DNA from 4 places in the Micromonospora palomenae genome. Region 1 is predicted to be linked to each of the others. Evidence: riboswitches for the same ligand, from Rfam matches in the RefSeq annotation. Region 1 holds a riboswitch; each other region holds the start of a gene.

Region 1 (5,344 bases):
TCGGAAGGGACGCACCTCGGCCGTGCCGGGGCACGCTTTCGACCCCTCGGCGGTGAAGGCCGGCTTCTTGCCCGGCTTGATCCGGATCTACCGCCGACAGCCGGCTCGGTTCAGTCGACATGGCCGTCCGCCTTCGGCTCGAAGACGTCCGGGACGCCGTCGTGGTCCTCGTCGAGCGTCTCGATCTCGTGCACCCGCCGGTAGACCCGGGTGCGGGCGCGCAGGATCACCGTCGCCAGCAGCGCGGAGAGCAGCGACCCGGTGAGCACCGCGACCTTGACGTGGTCGTCACGCGCGCTGCCCAGGCCGAAGGCCAGCTCGCCGATCAGCAGCGACACGGTGAACCCGATCCCGCCGAGCAGCGCCAGGCCGAGCACGTCGACCCAGTTCAGCCCCTCGTCGAGGTTGGCCCGGGTGAACCGGGACACCAGCCAGGTGGCGGCCAGGATGCCCACCGGCTTGCCGACCACCAGGCCGACCACGATGCCGGCCGCGACCCGGTCGGTCAGCGCGGTGGCCAGCCCGGCCAGGCCGCCGACCGTGACACCGGCGGAGAGGAACGCGAAGATCGGCACCGCCACCCCGGCGGAGATCGGCCGGAACCGGTGCTCGAAGTGCTCGGCCAGGCCCGGCCCGGCGTCCGGCCCGCCGGCGGCCTCGCTGCGCAGCACCGGGACGGTGAAGGCGAGCAGCACGCCCGCCACCGTGGCGTGCACCCCCGAGGCGTGCACCAGCGTCCAGGTCACGGCGGCCAGCGGCAGCAGCAGCCACCAGGACCGGACCCGGCGCTGCACCAGCACGGCGAAGAGCGCGAGCGGCACCAGGGCGGCCAGCAGCGGCGGCACGGCGAGGCTGGAGGTGTAGAAGACGGCGATGATGACGATGGCGAGCAGGTCGTCGACGACCGCCAGGGTGAGCAGGAAGGTACGCAGCGCCGAGGGCAGCAGCCGTCCCACCACCGCGAGCACCGCCAGGGCGAATGCGATGTCGGTGGCCGTCGGGATTGCCCACCCCCGGGCGCCGTCGACCCCGGCGATGAGGACGAACAGCACGGCGGGTACGGCCACCCCGCCGACCGCCGCCGCCACCGGCACCGCGGCCCGGCGCGGGTCGCGCAGGTCGCCGGCGACGAACTCGCGCTTGAGTTCCAGCCCGGCGACGAAGAAGAAGATCGCCAGCAGCCCGTCGGCGGCCCAGGTGGCGAGGGTGAGATCGAGGTGCAGCGACGCCGGGCCGACGGTGAGGTCACGCAGCGCCCGGTAGCCGTCCGCCCAGGGTGAGTTCGACCAGAGCAGCGCGAGCAGCGCCCCGACGAGCAGGAGCGCCCCGCCCACGGTCTCCTTGCGCAGGATGGCGGAGATGCGGCTGGTCTCGCCCCAGGAGCGGCGGGCGAACAGGCTGGTACGGCGCCGGGGGGCGTCGGTCACGGGGTCTCCTCGTCGGCAGGGGTCGCGTCATCCATCGCCGACCAGACTTCCCGGCACACCAGGGCCAACCCTATCCCCCGCCCCCGGCCGACGGCCCGACGACCGGCGACGCGGACGCGCCGGCGGGCCGGTCCACGCGCGCCGGGTACCCCGTCGGCAGCGGCCCGAACCACGACGTCGCCGTGGACGCGGCGACGCCCGGCCGGTCGTCCGGCCGGGCGTCGTCACAGTGCCCGGGTGCTGGGGTCAGAGGCTGAGCTTCTGACCGGGGAAGATCAGCCCCGGGTCGGCGCCGACCACGCGCTTGTTGCGCTCGTACAGCGCCTGCCAGCCACCGGCCAGGTCCCGGGCGTCGGCGATCTGCGACAGGGTGTCACCCGGCCGCACCACGTACACGTCGCCGGTCCCGGCCGGCGCGCTGCGCCGCTGGCTGCGGGTGCTGTGCTGCTCCCGCGAGGACCGCTCGGTGGAGGTGGCCTTCGACGAGCCGGAGCGCCGCTGCTTCTGCGACTTCTCCGACTTCTCCGAGGGGGTGGAGTAGCTCTTGGTGGAGCCACCCTTCCGGCCGCAGGTCGGCCAGGCGCCGATGCCCTGACCGTCGAGCACCTTCTCGGCGATCGCGATCTGCTCGCCACGGCTGGCCAGGTCGGCGCGGGAGGCGTACTTCTTGCCGCCGTAGCCGGACCAGGTGCTCTGCGAGAACTGCAGGCCGCCGTAGTAGCCGTTGCCGGTGTTGATGTGCCAGTTGCCGCCGGACTCGCACTGGGCGATCGCGTCCCAGTTGACGCTGGCGGCGCTCGCCGGCGACGCCGGCGCCAGGACGGCGGCGACCCCGGTGACCGCACCGACGGCGAGCGTGCCGACGGCGATGCGGCGCGAGCTGACCCGTCGGTGACGGGCGGTGTATTCAGTTGCCATGTGGATTCCTCCACGCCGACGAGGTGAGCTGTCGGGTTCGGGCCGAGGAGCCCGGCCGCCCGTGGGCGGCTTCACCCCGAGGTGACGTGCACCGAGGAACGTGTGGGTCCCCCGCTCCATGCCCGCTGAAAAGGTCCCACCGGCCGGCGGCATGGATTAGGCGTTACCGGCCGTGGTGTCCGCGATCGCGAACACGAACGACGTTAGGAACTGTTTCGGGCGATTGCCCACCTCTTGTGAAGTTCTTCACCCGGCTGAGCGACGGCTTCGTCCTTCGAGTTGCGGGTTGGTCGGCGGTGCTCTACAAGGGCCGGTCGGGAACCTGTCAGGACTGGGCCGAAAGCCTCGCTCCGAGCGGCGGATCAGGTGCCGTCGTCTCGCCGTCTTCGCTGGTCAGGCGGCCTCGATCGGCGGCCCGCGCCGCCGGACGGTCAGCGTTGCCGCTGATTGGCGACTCATGTCTGGGCAGCCCGGCCGCCGACTCGGACGGTAGGGAGCAGAGCGCGGCCGCGGCGCCGACGGGTCGGACCCGCCGGATGCCGGGCGCCGTCGCCCTGGCCGGCACGGTCCGCCCCGGTTCGCGGCGGCCGACCATCCGCGAGAGGAAGGACGCTCCATGGACACCGTCAGCATCGACACCGACTACCTCGTCGCCACCTTGGACGAGGACGACGACCCGGAGAGCCTGGCCGGCGACGAGGTCGACTTCGACCTGGCCGCCGCGCTGGAAGAGGAGGAGTGAGATGGGCGTGCACCTGGCGCCCGCGCTGCGGGTGCTGCGCGAGGAGATAGACACCCGGTGGCCGCAGCGGGACCGCAAGTCCGACGGCTGGTTGGGCGACGCCAGTCACCAGGCGCGCCGCTCGGACCACAATCCGGACAGTGACGACCAGTCGGTCAACGCGGTGGACGTGGACGTCGACGGGATCGACCCGCTGCTGGTCGTCCGGCAGGCCGTCAGCCATCCGTCCACCCAGTACGTCATCTACGACCGGAAGATCTGGAGCCGTACCCGCAGCTTCCGGCCGGCCCGGTACACCGGGCCGAACCCGCACGACAAGCACCTGCACGTCAGCGTCAGCCACCAGCGGAGCCTGGAGGACAGCCGCCACCCGTGGGGCATCGCCACCGCCACGACGGCTCGGCTCGGCGACCGGGTGCTGCGCGCCGGCTGCCGGGGCGGCGACGTCCGGGAGTTGCAGGCCGTCGCCAACCGCCTCGGGGCCCGGCTGACGGCCGACGGGGTGTTCGGGCCGGCCGTGGCCGCCTGGGTACGGTCGTTCCAGACCGCCCGGAAGCTCACCGCCGACGGGGTGGTCGGTCCGCGTACCGTGGCGGCCCTGCGCGCGGCCGTCAAGCCGGCCCCTTCGGTGCCCAGCGGGCGACCGGCGACGCCGGTGTCCGGGGGCAGACCGGGCTCGCGGACGCTGCGGCGCGGCAGCAAGGGCGGGGACGTGGCCTTCGTACAGCGGTTCGTCGGCGCGAAGCGGTGCGGCCCCGCGAGCGGCGCCTTCGACGCGAAGACCGAGGCCGGGGTGCGCTGGTACCAGGGCATGCGGGGGCTGACCGTGGACGGGGTGGTCGGCCCGGCCACCTGGGCGGCGATGGGCGTGCGGGTCGGTTCCTGAGCAGGCGGCCCCGGCCCGGCGCTGCACCGGGCCGGGGCCGTCGTCGCGTCAGAGGGTGCGGGCCAGCCGGTCGGCGAGGACCCGGGCAAACCGGGCCGGGTCGGCCAGGTCGCCGCCCTCGGCGAGCAGCGCCATGCCGTACAGCAGCTCGGCGGTCTCGGTGAGGGCACCCTCGTCGCCGCCGCGCTCGTGCGCCGCGCGCAGGCCGGTGACCAGTGGGTGGGTCGGGTTGAGTTCGAGGATGCGCTTCACCTTCGGCACCTCCTGCCCCATCGCGCGGTACATCTTCTCCAGCGTGGGCGTGATGTCGTGCGCGTCGCCGACGATGCAGGCCGGCGAGGTGGTCAGGCGGGAGGAGAGCCGGACCTCCTTGACGTTGTCGGCCAGCGCGCCGCCGAGGAAGGCGAGCAGGGCGGCGTACTCCTTGGTCTGCCGCTCCCGTTCCGTTTCGGCCTCCTCGCGCTCCTGCTCGGTGTCCAGGTCCACCTGGCCCTTGGCGATCGAGCGCAGCGGCCGGCCGTCGAACTGCGCGACCCGCTCCACCCACACCTCGTCGACCGGGTCGGTGAGCAGCAGCACCTCGTAGCCCTTGGCGCGGAAGGCCTCCATGTGCGGCGAGTTCTCCAGCATGGCCCGGGTCTCGCCGGTGGCGTAGTAGATCTCCTCCTGGCCGTCCTTCATCCGCTCGACGTACTCGCGCAGCGTGGTGGGCTCGGTGGCGTCGTGGGTGGAGGCGACCGAGACGATGTCGAGGATCGCCTGCTGGTTGTCCGGGTCCTCCAGCAGCCCCTCCTTGACCACCCGGCCGAACTCCGACCAGAAGGTCCGATACCGGTCGGCGTGCTCGGTGCGCATCTCCTTGACGGTGGCGAGCACCTTGCGGACCAGTCGGCGGCGCACGATCTGGATCTGCCGGTCCTGCTGGAGGATCTCCCGGGAGATGTTCAGCGACAGGTCGTGCGCATCCACCACGCCCTTGACGAAGCGCAGGTAGTTGGGCATGAGCGCGGCGCAGTCGTCCATCACGAACACCCGCTTGACGTACAGCTGCACCCCGCGCCGGCCGTCGGCCATGAACAGGTCGAACGGGGCGTGCGTGGGGATGAAGAGCAGCGCCTCGTACTCGAAGACGCCCTCACCCCGCATGTGGATGGTCTCCAGCGGGTCGGCCCAGTCGTGGCTGACGTGCCGGTAGAAGTCGCGGTACTCCTCCTCGGCGACCTCGTCGCGCGGCCGCGCCCAGAGCGCCTTCATCGAGTTGAGGGTGACCGGCTCGGCGTCCGGCGTGACGAGCCGGATCGGCCAGGCGATGAAGTCGGAGTACCGCTTGACGATCTCGCGGATCTTCCCGTGGTCGCTGTAGTCGGCGAG
Region 2 (5,344 bases), on a different contig from region 1:
TCGGCGGTGGCCCGAAGGCCCCGTGCACGGCGATCAGCGCGATGAAGCCGGGCGAGCCGCCGACCCCGTACGCGGGCACCCCGGGCAGCTCCGGCAGCGGATGGTCGCGGACCACCACGTGCCCCTCGCGCTCCACCGCTGTCATCGAGGCGCTCGTGCCGCTCGCCTCCTCCAGCGGGGCGGCCACCACCACGTCCAGGCCGCGGTCGGCCGCCGCTCGGGCCAGCGCCAGGATGCCCGGCGCGGCGATCCCGTCGTCGTTGGTGACCAGCACCCGCAGCGTCACCGGTCCACCGCCCGGTCGGCCAGCTCGTCCGGGGTGGTCCGCTCCTGCGGCCGACTGACCACCACCGTCGTACCCGTCCATGCCCCGCCTCCCGTGGCCGTCGCCGGCCGGATTCCCCGCCGGGGCACCGTCATGCCGCCTGCGATTGCCAGCCCGGCCGTCGTACGGGACGATCGGGCGACCGACGAGGGGTGGAGGGTGGAGTGGTCCGGCGGGAGTCGTTCAGCTACACGGTGCAGGCGCGCTGCTCACGGGCGGACGCGGTGGCGCTGTTGAGCGATCCGGCCCGGCAGGGGGAGCTGCATCCGCTGATCGTCCGGGTGCGCCGGCTGCCCACCCGTCCGGGCGCGCGGGCCAGCTACGCCATCACCGACCGGCTGGAGCTGGGGCCGCTGCGGTTCCCGGTCACCTACCAGGCCGACGTCCTGGTGGTCACCGACGACGAGATCGTCACGGTGGCCCGGCAGCAGCCCGGCACGACGGTGCGCAACCACACCCGGCTCCAGGAGGAGGGCGACGTGCTGCGGATCGACGTGGAGATCACCCTCTCCGCGCCGGCACCGCTGTTCGGGTACGCGTTCCGCCAGGCCCGCGCCGCGCACCTGGGCCTGGCCAGCCGACTCGGCGCGGTGCTGGACCGGAAGGCCGGCGGCGGCCCGGTCCCGAACTGACGCCCGGGTCCACTCAGCGGCGGCCGGCGGGCGCCGCCGCCCGGCGGGGCGGGGGGACGGTCCGGCGGTTGCGGCCCCACGGCTTCCAGGTGGAGATCACGGTCATGGTGACCAGCAGGCCGGTGGAGACCGCCGGGGCGACCACCACGTCGAGGCGCTGGTGTGCGGTGGCGTCCGGCCCGGCGGCGGCGCGCAGGTTCGGCGTCAGCGCGAACAGCACCAGGCCGATCATCACCGTGGTGAGCACCAGCTTGACCACCACCCAGCGCCAGCGCAGCAGCCCCCAGGGGGTCAGCAGTGCGCTGGTCACGCCGATCACCCAGACCAGCACGCTCAGCGGCGCGAAGAGCCAGGTCGCCACCAGCGCCGCCGCCGGGTAGACCACCCCCGGGTCGGCGCCGCGCAGCCCGGCGATGCCGAGGGTGAGCAGCACGAGGTCCGCGCCGAGCCAGCCCAGCGCGGTCACCAGGTGCAGGGTGAGCAGGGTCTTGCGGCCGTCGGGGGAGAGTCGGGTCATGCCTCGATGCTCGCCCGGCCGTCGGGCTGCGTCGTGGGCCGGTCGACGACATCCCGGGTACGTCGGCGCGCGTACGACGGGGCCCGTCCGCCTCGGACGGGCCCCGCCGCGGGTCGGTCAGTAGACCGACAGGTGCACGTGGTTGGTGTGGTCGCTGGACGGGTCCCCGCCGGCCCCGCTGTACGACTTCCACCCGCTGCTGGGCAGCCAGATCTGCCGGTACCAGATCACGTACAGCACCCCGAGCCGGTCGGCGTTGCGGACGTGGTACGCGGCCAGGTTGTTGCCGTACGTCCGGTCGCCGCCGGTCGCGTCCCCGCCGAAGCCGCTCTTCTGCGCGGCGAAGTCGCAGGCCCGGCCCTTGGGGTGCTCGCCCGACCCGCTGGGGCGGTAGCAGGAGACGTACCGGGTGAAGCCGGCCGCCTGGCTCTGCTTGAGCGCGTTGAGCATGCGCGGGGTGATGCAGCCGTTGGCCGGGGTCGGGTCGTTGACGCTGCACGACTCCGAGGGCCAGGACCCGTCGGGGTTGCGCGGCGCCGGCCGGGCGTTGGCGGTGGAGGTGCCGGCGTTGGAGCCGCCCCCGGTGCTGACGGCGGGCTTGTCGGCGGCGGCCACCGCCAGGGCCCGTTCGGCCTGCTCCTTGCGCTTGGCCATCACCGCGACCTGCTTGCGCTCCTCGACGATCTCCTTGTCGAGCGCGGCCCGGGTGCGGGTGGCGTCGTCGCGGGTCTGGATCAGGCTGCGCAGCTCCCGGTCCTCGTTGGAGGCGACCGTCTCCAGCGCCGCCGCCCGGTCCAGGAAGCCTTCAGGGCTGGAGCTGTTCAGCAGCGCCGACACCGGCCCGAGCCGCCCGGTCCGGTACGCCACGCCGGCGATCTCGCCGACCTTGCCCTGCCGGACGGTCAGCTCCGACTCGATGGTCTTGAGCTGGTTGCCGAGCTCCTGCTGCCGCTTGGTGGAGCGTTCCAGCGCGGCCTTGGCGTCGATCCAGCCCTTGCTGGCCGCGTCGAGCTGGGCGCGCAGCGCGGGGGTGCCGCCCTCGGGGTCGCCGGGGGCGGCGAGCCGGGTGGCGGGGGGAGCGGCGGTCGCCGGGACCGGCGCGGACGACACCCCGAGGGCGAGCGTCGCGACGACCGCGGCCGCCAGCCGTGCGGTGGTACGTCGTACGTGCATGCACATGTCCTTCCGTCAGCCGCCGACCGGGTTAGCTGACGGGTTCGGGACGGAAGATCCCTACCGCTGACGCGGATGCACCCCACGAACATGGTTCCCCGGCTCGCCCTGGCAGGCGATTAGGCGGCGGCCACCGCCGGCACCGGAGGGTGCCGCCTGGCGGAGGCCGGGACCGAGCCTACCGGTACGGGTGTGACACCCGCCCGTTTCGTGACTGAGGGTACTGGAGTGAATCCTGGTGTAGGTGACACAACGGGACAATAGGTGTCCGATTTCGTCACCACTCGACCTGCCCGCAGGCGCCGGGTGCGGCCCCCGGCTCGATCTGGAGGGTGGCGTGCTCGATGTGGAAGTCCTCGTGCAGGGCGGTGCGGGCGGCGGCCAGCACCGTGCCGACCTCGGCGCCGGGGACCATGGTGAGGTGGGCGGAGGCGACCTCCATGCCGGAGGTGAGCGTCCAGACGTGCAGGTCGTGCACCTCGGCGACGCCGGGGACGGCGGTCAGCCGGTCGTGCACGGCGGTCACCTGCAGATGCTCCGGGGCGGCCTGGACCAGGATGCGCACCGCCGCCCGGCCGAGTCGCCAGGTGCGGGGGAGGATGAACAGGCCGATCGCGACCGCCACCGCCGGGTCGGCCCACCACCAGCCGGTGCCGGCGATGAGCAGCGCGGCCCCGATCACGCCCAGCGAGCCGAGCAGGTCGCCGAGCACCTCCAGGTACGCCCCGCGCAGATTGATGCTCTCCTGCGCCCCCTCGCGCAGCAGCGCGAACGCGACGAGGTTGGCCAGCAGGCCGAGCACCGCCACCGCCAGCATCGGCCCGGTCCGCACCTCCGGCGGGTCGCCGAACCGGCGGACCGCCTCGATCAGCACGTAGATCGCCACCCCGCTGAGCAGGACGGCGTTGGCGAGCGCGGCCAGCACCTCCAGCCGGTAGAGCCCGAAGGTGCGCTGCGGGTCCCGGTCGCCGTGCCGGGTGGCGGTGATGGCGGCCAGCGCCATGCCGATGCCGAGCACGTCGGTGAACATGTGCCCGGCGTCGGAGAGCAGGGCCAGCGAGCCGGTGCCGAACGCGGCGACGGCCTCGACCACCATCAGCGCGGCGAGCAGCGCGAAGGCCGCCCAGAGCCGCCCGCGGTGGCGGTGCGCCGCGTTCGCGACCGACCCGTGGTGGTCATGACCTGCGCCCACGCCCACACCCTCCGTCGCCCCGGCGGCCCGAACCCAATCTATGCTCACATCGCTATGTATGCAACTGACCCCGCACGCATCCCCCACCTTCAGAGAACGAGCGGCCTCCGCGCCCGGAACAGCCACTCCTTCTCCGGAAGTGCCCGACCCCGGGGCGGGGGTCAGGGGGTGGGGTCGATGGTGGTGAGGCGCTGGGTGGCGCGGGAGAGGGCGACGTAGAGGGTGCGCACGCCCGAGCCGGGGTCGGCCCGGATCTCGCTCGGGGCGATGAGCACGACGCCGTCGTACTCCATGCCCTTGGCCTGGAGGCTGGTCACCACCTGGAGCCGGGAGCCGCCGCGGCCGCCCAGCCAGCCGGCCACCTCGTCGCGGCGCGGCACCGGCGTGATCACGCCGACCGTGCCCTCCACCTCGGTGAGCAGCGCGTCCACGGCCTGCACGGTCGCCGCCGGCAGCCGGTCGGCGGCGACGGTCAGCGCGATCGGCTCCACGCCGGTGGAGCGGACCGCCGTCGGTAGCTCCAGGTCCGGGTAGAGCCGGCGGATCTCCGCCGCCGCCACCGCGAAGATCTCCGCCGAGTTGCGGTAGTTCGTGGTCAGCGCGAAGCGGTGCCGCCGGCGCCGGCCCAGCGCCTGGTCCCGGGCCCGGTCCAGCTCCTGCGGGTCACCGGTCCAGGCGGTCTGCGCCGGGTCGCCCACCACCGTCCAGGAGGCGAGCCGGCCGCGCCGGCCGATCATCCGCCACTGCATCGGCGAGACGTCCTGCGATTCGTCCACCACCACGTGCGCGTAGTCGCGGTAGTCCTCCGGACGTTCCCGCGCCGCCGCCCGGGCGGCCCGCTGCCGGTCGGCGAACGTGCTCAGCTCGCGCACGCCGCCGGCCAGCTGGTACGGGTCGCGCTTGGCCCGGGCCGGCCGCACCGGCTTGCCCAGCAGTGCGTCCAGCTCGTCGAGCAGGGCGATGTCGGCCACCGTCAGCCCCTGCGCGTCCAGCGCCCGGTACGCCTCGACCAGCAGCGCGGTCTCCGCCCGGGACAGGATGCCGCCGGCGTACCGGCGCAGCCGCTCCGGCCGGGCCAGCCAGCCCAGCACGTGCCGCGGGTGCAGCCGGGGCCACCACGCCTTGAGGAACTCGCGGAACTCCGGCCGGTCGATGATCTCGTCCTCGAAGGCGCGCTGCTCCGGCAGCCGGGTGACGGCCAGCCGGCGGGCCTGGGCGTACAGCGCCGCGAGCACCGCGTCGAAGGCGACCCGCCGTACCTCGTTGCGCCGGGCGCCCCGGGACAGCGCCCGGTCCCGGACGCCGTCCAGCTCGCGGCGCTCCAGCCGGAGCAGCTCGCCCCGGTAGAGCAGGCGCAGCTCGTCCGGCCCGCCCGGCACCGCGTCGCGCACCGCGCGCTCCAGCACCTTGCGCATCCGCAGCGAGCCCTTCACCGCCGCCACCTCCGGCGGGTCGGTCCGGGTCGCCGACATGCCCGGGAAGAGCGAGCCCAGCGAGTGCAGCGT
Region 3 (5,344 bases), on a different contig from region 1:
CGTCGACGCCGGGCCGGAAGCCGAGGTCCGCGGCGACCGCCTCGGCCACCGTCCGGGCGTCCCCGGTGATCATCGCGATGCTGCGGACCCCCTCGGCCCGCAGTTCCGCGATCGCCTCCCGGGCCTCGGGGCGTACCTGGTCGGCGAGGGCGAGCAGGCCGAGGACGGTGTCCGGCAGGCGGACCAGGTGCAGCACCGCCGCGCCGCGCTCCGCCCAGCGCCGGGCCGCCGGCTCCAGCGCCCCGGGCAGCTCCAGTCCCTGCTCACGCAGGAGCGCGGGGCCGCCGACCGCGTACGGCGCACCGTCGATGTCGGCCCGGACGCCGCGCCCCGGCAGCGAGCGGAAGCCGGCGGCCGGGGCCGGGCCGCCGTGCTCGGCGGCGGCCGCGACGATCGCCCGGGCCAGCGGGTGTTCGCTGTCCGCCTCGACCCCGGCGGCGAGCCGCAGCACCTCGTCCTCGCCGGTCCCCGGCGCGGCGGCCACCCCGACCACCGCGTGCTCGCCCCTGGTGAGGGTGCCGGTCTTGTCGAAGAGCACCACGTCCACGGTGCGCATCCGTTCCAGCGCGAGCCGGTCGCGGACCAGCACGCCGGAGCGGGCGGCCAGCGCGGTGGAGAGCGCGATCACCAGCGGGATGGCCAGGCCGAGCGCGTGCGGGCAGGCGATCACCAGCACCGTGACGGTCCGCACCACGGCCTGGTCCCGCTCGCCCAGCGCGGTCCACCCCACGACGGTTAGCACGGCGGTACCCGTGGCGACGTAGAAGAGCCAGGCGGCGAAGCGGTCCGCCAGCGCCTGCGCCCGCCCGCCGGACTGCTGCGCCTGTGCCACGAGGCGCTGGATGCCGGCGAGGGTGGTCTGGTCGCCGACGGCCTCCACCCGGACCCGGATCGCCGAGTCGGTGGCGACGGTGCCGGCCACCACCCGGTCCCCGACCGCGCGGGAGACCGGGCGGGACTCGCCGGTGACCATCGACTCGTCCAGCTCGGCGGCCCCGTCGACGATCCGCCCGTCGGCCGGCACCCGGCCACCGGGGCGGACCAGCACCACGTCGGCCACCCGCAGCCCGCTCACCGGCACCCGTTCGGTGCCGCCCTGCGGCCCGACCCGCTCGGCGTCGTCGGGGAGCAGCGCGGCCAGCGCCGCGAGCGCGCCCCGCGCCTGCCCGACGGCCTTCATCTCCTGCCAGTGCCCGAGCAGCATGATGGTGACCAGGGCGGCCAGCTCCCACCAGAAGTCCAGCTCGAAGGCGCCGAGGCTGGTGGCGAGCGAGGCGGCGTACGCGACGCTGATCGCCATCCCGATCAGCAGCATCATCCCCGGGGCCCGGTCGCGCACCTCGCGCACCGCGCCGACGAGGAACGGCCAGCCGCCCCACCAGAAGACCACCGAGCCGAGCACCGGCCCGACCAGGGACCGGCCGGGGAACTCCAGCGAGTAGCCGAACCACTCCATCACCATGTGGCTGGTGGCGACCACGGGCAGGGTCAGCGCCAGGCAGAGCCAGAACCGGCGGCGGAACATCTCCGGGTCGTGCCCGGCGTGCCGGTCGTGCCCCCGGTGCCGGTCCGACCCCGGGTGCCGGGCCGGGCCGGCCTGCTGGTCCATGCCCTCACGATGCCCGGTGAACGCGCTGCCGATGGCACGAACCGGGCGGACCCGCACCGAACCTGGCTACGATTCTCCGGCCATGACTCGCCATCCGCCGCTGCTGCCGCCGACCCGCGTACCGCGCCGGGCTCGGCTGCCGTGGGCGGCCGCCCGGGCGGGTCGCCACACCGGGCGACAGCACCGTCCGGTCGCCCTGGGTGACCCCGCCGGCACCCAGGGCCCACACCGGGGTACGCGGCCCGCCACGCGCGTTCCGCGGCTGAACCGACCGGCCGGCTGACACGTACTCCGCCCTGGATCGTTGGGAGACTCGCAATGGGCGCCGACCACACCCGTCCCGCTCCGTCCGCCCCACCGGGGGTGCGACGGATCCTCGTCGCGACGGTGGTCCCGCTGTTCGTCGTCACGGTGATCGCCGCCCTGGTGCTGTGGCCGCGCGACTCGCGGCAGGCCGACGGCGGCGCCGAGCCGGCGCGCCACCACGGCACGGTGACCCGGGTGGTGACCGAACCCTGCCCACCGACGCCGGAGGCGCCCGGCGCCGTCGAGGGCCCGTGCGGGACCGTGACGGTCCGGGTCGAGCAGGGCCCGGACAACGGGCAGCAGGTGGAGACGCCGGTGCCCGCCGGCCCGGGCGCACCCGCCGTGGCGGTGGGCGACGAGGTGGTGCTGGTCCAGCTCGCCGACCCGGCCGACCCCACCGCCACCAGCTACCAGATCGCCGAACACCAGCGGGGCAAGCCGCTGGTGTGGCTGGTGGCGCTCTTCGCGGCGGCGATCGTGGCGTTCGGCCGGCTGCGCGGGCTGGCCGCGCTTGCCGGGCTGGGCGCCAGCTTCGCCATCCTGCTGACCTTCGTCGTGCCCGGCATCGCGGCGGGCGGCTCGCCACTTCTGATCGCGATCACCGGCTCGGCGCTGATCATGTTCGTGGTGCTGTACCTGACCCACGGGATCACCGCGCAGACCTCGGTGGCGGTCCTCGGCACGCTCGGCAGCCTGGTGCTGACCGGGCTGCTCGGCAGCCTGGCCACCGCCGCCACCCACCTGACCGGGTTCGGCAGCGAGGAGGCCACCACGCTGTCGATGTACCAGCGCGACGTCGACCTGCACGGGCTGCTGCTGGCCGGCATCATCATCGGCTCGCTCGGCGTGCTCGACGACGTCACCGTCACCCAGGCCGCCACCGTCACCGAGCTGGCGCACGCCAACCCCGGACTGTCCCGGACCCAGCTCTACCGGGCCGCCACCCGGGTCGGCCGGGCGCACATCGCCTCCACGGTGAACACCATCGTGCTCGCGTACGCGGGCGCGTCGCTGCCGCTGCTGCTCCTGCTCACCGCCGACAGCCGGCCGGTGAGCCAGATCCTCACCAGCGAGTTCCTGGCCCAGGAGATCGTCCGCAGCGCGGTGGCGACGCTCGGCCTGATCGCCGCCGTACCGCTGACCACCGCTCTGGCCGCGCTGGTCGCCACCGCCGGTCGTGGCCCGGCCGACGATCCGGCCCGGGACACCGGACCGGCACCCACGCCCCGCCCCTCCGCCGACCGGGACGCGGCGCTCGAGGCGCTGAGCGCGTCGCGTCCCGGCGGACCGTCCACCCCGGCCCCCGCACGGTGGCCCGACCCGGAAAGGAGCACGGACACCGCATGGTGAGACTCCGCTGCGTGACCGACGCCGACGCGGAACCTGACGAACGCGTCACTCGTCACGCTTCGCTACGACGAAATAACGCATTTAGTCGGGTTCTGGACGTAGATCCCCGGTACGACTCTCGGGTAACCTCGCTGCCGGTCACCGCCGAAGGCGCGCAGCGGCGCCTGCGGTGCCGCCGCCCAATCGCCGCGAGGCGAGCCGGGGAACCAGGTACATGGGGTGAATCCGCGCGAGCGGTAGGGGCCACTTCCGTCCCGAACCCGTCAGCTAACCCGGTCGGCGGTCGACGGAAGGGAACACTGTGACGGCACCCCTGCGCCGCTGGTTGACTCCGGTGGTGGCCGTGTTCGCCGCGCTGGCCATCCTCGGCGGGCCGACAGCCGCGATCGCCGCGCCCTCGACCCCCACCCCCTCCGGGCACGAGGAGGACGACGAGCCCAAGCTGCTCACCGACGTCATCGAGCTGCGCAACCGCGAGTACTCGAAGGCGAAGACGCAGCTGGAGAAGTCCAAGAAGCGCCAGCAGCAGCTCGCGCTGGAGGTGCGGCGCGCGCAGGACGAGCTGGCGGCGTTGCAGCCGACGGTCTCGCAGATCGCGGCGCAGTCGTACCGGACCGGCCGGATCGGCGCGGTGGCGATGCTGCTGGAGAGCGACGCCCCGGACTCGTTCGTCAGGCGCGCCGCCGCCCTGGACGAGCTGAACATGGTCAACGCGCAGAAGCTAGCCAAGGTCACCGCCGCCAAGAACCGCGCGGAGCAGGCCAAGCTGGCGCTGGACGCCGAGGTGCGCGAGCAGCAGAAGCTCACCAACGACATGGCCCGGGAGAGCCGGGAGGCCGAGAAGGCCCTCCAGCTGGTCGGTGGCCGGGGCTTCACCGGCGGCCTGGTCGACGCGACCTCGCCGGTCGCCCGGATCGGCCCCGGCCGGACTGCCGACGGCGGCTGGCGTCCGGAGTCACGCACCGAGAACGACCCGACCACCTCCGGCACCATCACGCCGCGCACCCTGCACGCGTACAAGGAGGTCCGGCGGGCCGGCTTCACCCGGTTCGCGGGCTGCTACCGGCCCGGCGGGCCGTGGGAGCACCCGAAGGGCAAGGCCTGCGACTGGTCGTTGCAGCGGAGCGGCTTCGCGCCCTGGCACAACAACGACACCCGGATGTACGGCAACAACCTCGCCGCGTTCCTGATCCGCAACGCCGACCGGCTCGGCATCTACTACGTGATCTGGAACCGGCAGATCTGGTTCCCGGCGACCGGGTGGAAGTCGTACAGCGGACCGTCGAACCACACCGACCACGTGCACATGTCGATGCTTTAGCGCGCGACGCGTACCGAACGAGGGCCGTCCCCGGTGGGGGCGGCCCTCGTCGCGTGCGGGGGGGCTCAGCCGGCGACGGCGGTCGCCCGATCGCCGGCCTGAGCCGGCACGACGCTCGGCACCGCGGCCACCGTCCGCACCTCACCGGCGGCCAGTCGGTACGACATGCCGACCACCGCGCACCGCCCCTCGGCGACCGCGGCGGCCAGTACGGCGGAGTTGCCCAGCAGCGCCTCGACGGTGTGCGCGATGTGGATGTCGACGATCCCGTCGACGTCGTCGACACCCTGCTCGGCGGCCCGCCGGAGGCTGGGCGCCACCGCGTCCACCACCGCCCGCAGGTGCCCGGCCGGCGGCGTGCCGGTCCGCGCGGCGTCCCGGGCGGCCTGCACCGCCCCGCAGGAGTCGTGGCCGAGCACCACCACCAGCGGGGTGTTCAGGACGCTCACCGCGTACTCGACGCTGCCGAGCACCTCGGGGCCGGCGGTGTGCCCGGCGGTACGCACCACGAAGAGGTCACCCAGGCCCCGGTCGAAGATGATCTCGGCGGCGAGGCGGGAGTCGGAGCAGCCGACGATCACCGCGAACGGGTGCTGGCCGTCGGCGACCGCCGCCCGGTGCAGCGAGTCCTGGTTGGGGTGGCGCTGCGCGCCCGTCACGAAACGCCGGTTGCCGGCGTGCAGCTCGGCGAGCGCCTGCGTCGGATCGGTCAGGGTCATTGCCTCACCTCGGTCCCTCACGAGATCGGCCTGGTCACA
Region 4 (5,344 bases), on a different contig from region 1:
GCTGTAATGAGCCACCTTGAATTCGTACGGACGGTTCCCTAATGTGGGGCACCGACCGCTGTGGGTCGTCTGCCTCCGTCTTCCCCTCAGCGAGGCGCCCGGCGGTCGGTCGCTAAGGAGTCGGTGCCGGTGGCAACCATGCCCCCTCATCGTCACGCCCAGGGTCGTCCGCCCACTCACCCCACCGGCCTGCGCCGGATCGCCCGCCGCCTGCTCACCCTGGTCGCCGCCGTGGTCGTCGGCGCCGGGATGTTCGCCGTGCCGGCGCACGCAGCGCCCACGCCGGAGGAGATCGAGGCGGCGATCGACAAGCAGTGGGAACAGCTCGAGCCGACCATCGAGCAGTACAACAAGGTCCGCGCGCACCTCAAGGTCAACCGCAAGAAGTCGGCGGAGCTGGAGAAAAAGATCCAGCCGCTGGCCCTGCAGACCGAGCTGGCGATGAACCGGGTGGGCGACCTCGCCTCCCGGTACTACATGACGGGCCCCTCGCAGGACATCGGCGCGCTGCTGGTCAGCGCCAAGCCGGGCACCCTGACCGAGCAGCTGACCATCCTCGACCGCCTCGCCGCGCAGGAGCGCAAGGAGCTCCAGGTCGTCATCAACGCCCGGCAGAAGTACGACGGCGAGAAGCAGAAGCTCGACGCGCTGATCGCCGCGGAGGTCAAGCAGGAGAAGGAGCTGGCCGCCAAGAAGGCGCAGATCAACTCCGAGATCAAGCGGCTCCAGGCGTCGATGCCGAAGACCGTCGTCAAGGTGGCCGGCTGCCCGACCGTCAAGGGCGTGGTGAGTTCCGCCGCGCAGACCGCCATCCGGGTGGCCTGCCAGCAGGTCGGTGACCCGTACGTCTGGGGTGCCGACGGGCCGAACTCGTTCGACTGCTCCGGCCTCACCCAGTACGCCTACAAGGCCGCCGGCATCTACCTGACCCACCACACCGGCGCCCAGTGGAACGAGGGCAAGGCCATCCCGCGCTCCGAGGCGCGCCCCGGCGACCTGGTCTTCTTCTACAGCGACCTGCACCACGTGGGTCTCTACCTGGGCAGCGGGCTGATGGTGCACGCGCCACGGACCGGCAAACCCGTCCAGGTCACCAGCATCGACTACATGCCGGTCGCCGGCTTCCGACGACCGAACTGACCCCGAGCCCGCCGCGAAACCCCCGGTCGACCGACCGGGGGTTTCGCGTATCCGGGACCCGGCACGGCATGGCGGGTTGCGGATCGATAACGGTCGTCTCTACTCTGATCCTTCGTCGGCCGCGACAGGTCCGTCCAACCCGGGCGGCAGTGGCCGGCACCGCCGAATCGCCCACGGGCGAGCCGGGGACCCAGGTAAGCCGGGGTGAATCCGCAGCCACTGCGGTAGGGCGCTCCCTTCCCGCCCGAACCCGTCAGCTAACCCGGTAGGCGGTCGCGGAAGAAGGAGCCCGGAGCCCGGTGGCACACCATGCCCCGCGGCCACCGTCGTACCGGTCGACCCAGGTCGCCCGGCTGACGGCTGCGCCGCGCCCACGCTGGTCCCGCTTCACCACCGTCCTTGCCGCCCTCGCCGGTGCCGCCGTCGTACTGACCGGCGCTGCCACGGCGGCCCACGCCGACCCCTCGGTCGCCGAGATCGAGCGGCAGATCGACCAGGACTGGAACAGGCTCGAACCGATCATCGAGCAGCACAACGCCACCCGTCAGGACCTGGCCGCCAAGCGCCGGCAGGCCGACGCGCTGGCCAAGCGCATCGAGCCGCTGCAACTCCAGGTCGACCTCGCGATGAACCAGGTCACCGGGCTCGCCGCCGAGGCGTACAAGGGGGAGAACGTCTCCGCCGTCAACGCCCTGCTCGGCAGCAGTTCCCCCGGCGAACTGGTCGACCAGCTCGAAATGCTCGACCGGTTCGCCCAGCGCCAGCAGCGCGACGTGCGGGCCGTCAAGGAGTTGCGGGACAAGCTGGCCGCGGAGAAGGCGCCGCTGGACCAGATGGTCGCCCAGCTGACCCGGACCGAGGCCCAGCTGGCCGCGAAGAAGAAGCAGATCAACGCCGAGATCGACCGGCTGCAGAAACTGCGGCTCAAGGTGTACGGCAACGGTGGCGGGGGTGCGCTGCGCCCGGCCCCGTGCCCGGCCGGCTATCCCGGCGGCCCGGCCGGCACGGCGGTCAAGTTCGCCTGCGCGCAGATCGGCAAGCCGTACGTCTGGGGCGCCGAGGGCCCGAACTCGTACGACTGCTCCGGGTTGATGCTCGCGGCGTGGGCGAAGGCCGGTGTCTCACTGCCGCACAACGCCCGCCAGCAGCGCCAGGTGACCGCCCGGGTCAGCCGGGCCGACCTGCGCCCCGGCGACCTGGTCTTCTACTACGCCGACCTGCACCACGTCGGCATGTACGTCGGTGGCGGCTGGGTGGTGCACGCCTCCCAGGCGGGCCAGCCGGTCAAGATGAAGCGGGTCGACGACGGGCCGGTCAACAGCTACGGCCGGCTGGGCTGAGCGCGCGCCGGGCTCCCGGGACTCCGGGGGCCCGGCCCGGCGTCAGCGGGTGGGCCAGGTGCGCCAGTTCTGCCAGGAGCGACTCGGGGTCGGCCCGCGCTGGCCCTGGTAGCGCGACCCGTAGACGGCGGAGCCGTACGGGTGCTCGGCCGGGGACGAGAGCCGGAAGATGCAGAGCTGGCCGATCTTCATCCCGGGCCAGAGCGTGATCGGCAGGTTCGCCACGTTCGACAGCTCCAGCGTCACGTGACCGGAGAAGCCCGGGTCGATGAAGCCGGCGGTCGAGTGGGTGAGCAGGCCGAGCCGACCCAGGCTGGACTTGCCCTCCAGGCGCCCGGCGAGCTGGTCGCCCAGCGAGATGACCTCCAGCGTGGAGGCGAGCACGAACTCGCCGGGGTGCAGCACGAACGGCTCACCCTCGGGCACCTCGACCATCGAGGTGAGCTCGTCCTGCTGGATCGCCGGGTCGATGTGCGTGTACAGGTGGTTGTTGAAGACCCGGAAGAGCTTGTCGAGCCGCACGTCGATGCTGGACGGCTGCACCAGCGTGGGCTCGAAGGGCTCCAGCGCGAGCGTGCCCGCCTTGATCTCGGAGACCAGGTCGCGGTCGGAGAGCAGCATCGGCACACCATATCGAGCGGACCGGGTGACCTGCGTGTCGGACTACGCGTTCGTACACATGTTCGATAGGATGTCCGTATGGCTTCCTGGTCCGAATTCGCCGCTGACGAGCCCCGACTCGCCGACGGGATCCGCCTTCTCATGCAGCAGTACGGGCCGGGCTTCGGCTACCTGGCCACCGTCCGCGCCGACGGTGGGCCCCGGGTGCACCCGGTCTGCCCCGTGATCACCGACGAGGGGCTGTTCTGCTTCGTCGTCGACTCGCCCAAGCGGCGCGACCTCGAACGCGACGGGCGGTACGCGTTGCACTCGTTCCCGCCTGAGGAGACCGACGACGAGGCGTACGTCGCCGGTCGCGCGCAACCGGTCACCGACCCGGCCCGGGTCGCCCGGGTGGCCCGCCTCGGCCGGGCGGCGCCGCAGGTCGACTGGCGACTCTTCGAGTTCAGCGTCGACGTGGCGATGCTGACCCGCCGCGACCAGGGTGGGCTCGGCCAGCCCGGCGAGGGCCACGGGTCCTCCGCCGTCCAGGTCTGGCTCGATCCGGTCGCCGCCCACCGCGGCGGCGACGCCGCCGGCGTACCCGATCGGCGGCCGGCGCGCCGCGGCCGCCACGGTTTCGACACCCGCCGCCCCGCCGCCTGACCGCCGAGACGCCGATGCCGGCCCCGTCCTACGACGGAGCCGGCACCGGTGTCTGCTGAGGGTGTTACGCCGCGCGGTACGCGTTCCATGCGGTCAGCATGCGGCTCGCCTGGCCAGCGGTGAACTGGTACATGCACGAGTCGTAGGTGTAGTCCATGAAGTTGGTGATCGGGTCCAGGCCGGCCGTGGCGCAGGTGTCCCGCCCGGTCGGGCACTGGAACGCCGGCGAGGCCTCGGCCGGGGTGTCGCTGACGCTGTCACCCGAGCCGGAGCATCCACCCTGGAACGTGTGGTAGAGGTTCAGCCAGTGGCCGACCTCGTGGGTGCCGGTGTCGCCCTGGTTGTAGTTGGCGGCGGTGCCGCCCGGCAGCGACTCGCTCAGCACGACCACGCCGTCCATGCTGTTCAGCTTCCGCTGCGGGAAGGTCGCCCAGCCGAGCAGGTCGTCGCTCAGCTCACCCAGGTAGACGTTGAGCGTGTTCTTGCCGCCCTCGCGCAGGGAGGTCTTCATCGACCGCTCCGCCGAGGAGCCCTGCACGATCGGGTACCACGCCGGGTTGGTCACCCGGTTGATCTTCGTCAGCTGGAAGCCGAAGGCCGTGGCCGCGCCGCCGGTGGCACCCGAGTAGGCCTGGTTCAGCACGCTGATCTGTGAGGTGATCATCGAGTCCGGGATGTTGCCGCCGGCGCGGGTGCTGTCGCGCTGGATCACGTGCACGACGACCGGGATGGTGACGCTGGCCAGCGGGGCGGCGGCCTGGGCGCCGGCCCGGAAGCTCGCCCGCTCGCGCAGCGCGGCGGCCAGGTCGGCCTCGCGTTCGCGGACCTGCTTGGCGGTCAGCTCGTTGGGTTCGTGCTTGGCGATCCCGCCCTTCTTGATCCGAGCGTCCGAGTGGACGTCGGCCGGCTCGGCGCAGACCTCGCTCGGGGCGGCGGAGAAGGCGGAAGCAGCGGGGACGACGCCTACCGCGGCGGTGCTGAGCAGCAGCGCGAGGGTCGTCGACGCGACACCGGCGGCACGCCGGGTCAGCAGGTTGGGACGGAGTCCCATGGGCCCACCTCTTTCTGGCGGCGTGACAGGGGGTATGTCACGCCGTGGTCGAGAACGTGGGGGTGACGTTACAACCGATCGACAGATTTGAGAACGACCATATGTTGCCGCTGTGAAACTTTTAGCTCCACGTGGATACGTTACGTCCAAGATCGATCACGGCGGAGGGCGTGCCGGCGTGCCCGGGGTACCTGGGTGCACGGCGGCGGTCGCCTCAGGTACAGTGGTGCCGCCTGCGGGTGTAGTTCAATGGCAGAACATCAGCTTCCCAAGCTGACAGTGCGGGTTCGATTCCCGTCACCCGCTCCACGATCGAGGCCCTGGCCAGGACGCGAGTCCGAGCCAGGGCCTTCGATGTTCCGTAGCCAAGGACCAGGCCGCGTGCCATTAGCCTCGGTCATCCCTGGTGCGTTCTCGACTGCCCGACGAGGAGATCCGCCAGCCATAATGCGGCATCATGAACGCCCCACTGATCATCGGCTATCCACCCGCAGAGAGCACGTGGGTGCTTCATCCACCAGAAGACCCGTGGGGTGACGGGTACGTC

The links. A riboswitch is a leader RNA that binds a small molecule or an ion and turns the genes downstream of it on or off. The one in region 1 is predicted to bind cyclic di-AMP.
Region 2: another riboswitch for cyclic di-AMP. It lies ahead of FHX75_RS24345 (coiled-coil domain-containing protein); the one in region 1 lies ahead of FHX75_RS03345 (LysM peptidoglycan-binding domain-containing protein).
Region 3: another riboswitch for cyclic di-AMP. It lies ahead of FHX75_RS13640 (coiled-coil domain-containing protein); the one in region 1 lies ahead of FHX75_RS03345 (LysM peptidoglycan-binding domain-containing protein).
Region 4: another riboswitch for cyclic di-AMP. It lies ahead of FHX75_RS16200 (C40 family peptidase); the one in region 1 lies ahead of FHX75_RS03345 (LysM peptidoglycan-binding domain-containing protein).

What each region holds. Positions count from the first base shown of each region.
Region 1 covers NZ_VIXA01000001.1:731,679-737,022, reverse strand. The annotation lists gene nhaA (Na+/H+ antiporter NhaA) at 111-1,427, opposite strand; gene FHX75_RS03345 (LysM peptidoglycan-binding domain-containing protein) at 1,674-2,345, opposite strand; cyclic di-AMP (ydaO/yuaA leader) riboswitch at 2,344-2,518, opposite strand; gene FHX75_RS31905 (hypothetical protein) at 2,962-3,087, shown strand; gene FHX75_RS03340 (peptidoglycan-binding domain-containing protein) at 3,089-3,973, shown strand; gene htpG (molecular chaperone HtpG) at 4,022-5,344, opposite strand, start outside.
Region 2 covers NZ_VIXA01000003.1:733,541-738,884, forward strand. The annotation lists gene surE (5'/3'-nucleotidase SurE) at 1-286, opposite strand, end outside; gene FHX75_RS30960 (hypothetical protein) at 283-420, opposite strand; gene FHX75_RS24335 (SRPBCC family protein) at 478-957, shown strand; gene FHX75_RS24340 (hypothetical protein) at 971-1,474, opposite strand; gene FHX75_RS24345 (coiled-coil domain-containing protein) at 1,592-2,647, opposite strand; cyclic di-AMP (ydaO/yuaA leader) riboswitch at 2,652-2,783, opposite strand; gene FHX75_RS24350 (cation diffusion facilitator family transporter) at 2,925-3,839, opposite strand; gene FHX75_RS24355 (HelD family protein) at 4,001-5,344, opposite strand, start outside.
Region 3 covers NZ_VIXA01000002.1:564,474-569,817, forward strand. The annotation lists gene FHX75_RS13630 (heavy metal translocating P-type ATPase) at 1-1,609, opposite strand, end outside; gene FHX75_RS13635 (YibE/F family protein) at 1,928-3,265, shown strand; cyclic di-AMP (ydaO/yuaA leader) riboswitch at 3,432-3,562, shown strand; gene FHX75_RS13640 (coiled-coil domain-containing protein) at 3,567-4,586, shown strand; gene FHX75_RS13645 (carbonic anhydrase) at 4,652-5,305, opposite strand.
Region 4 covers NZ_VIXA01000002.1:1,086,914-1,092,257, reverse strand. The annotation lists gene FHX75_RS16205 (C40 family peptidase) at 124-1,140, shown strand; cyclic di-AMP (ydaO/yuaA leader) riboswitch at 1,291-1,427, shown strand; gene FHX75_RS16200 (C40 family peptidase) at 1,440-2,480, shown strand; gene dcd (dCTP deaminase) at 2,523-3,101, opposite strand; gene FHX75_RS16190 (pyridoxamine 5'-phosphate oxidase family protein) at 3,180-3,746, shown strand; gene FHX75_RS16185 (zinc metalloprotease) at 3,811-4,797, opposite strand; tRNA gene FHX75_RS16180 (tRNA-Gly) at 5,033-5,106, shown strand; gene FHX75_RS16175 (DUF6228 family protein) at 5,255-5,344, shown strand, end outside.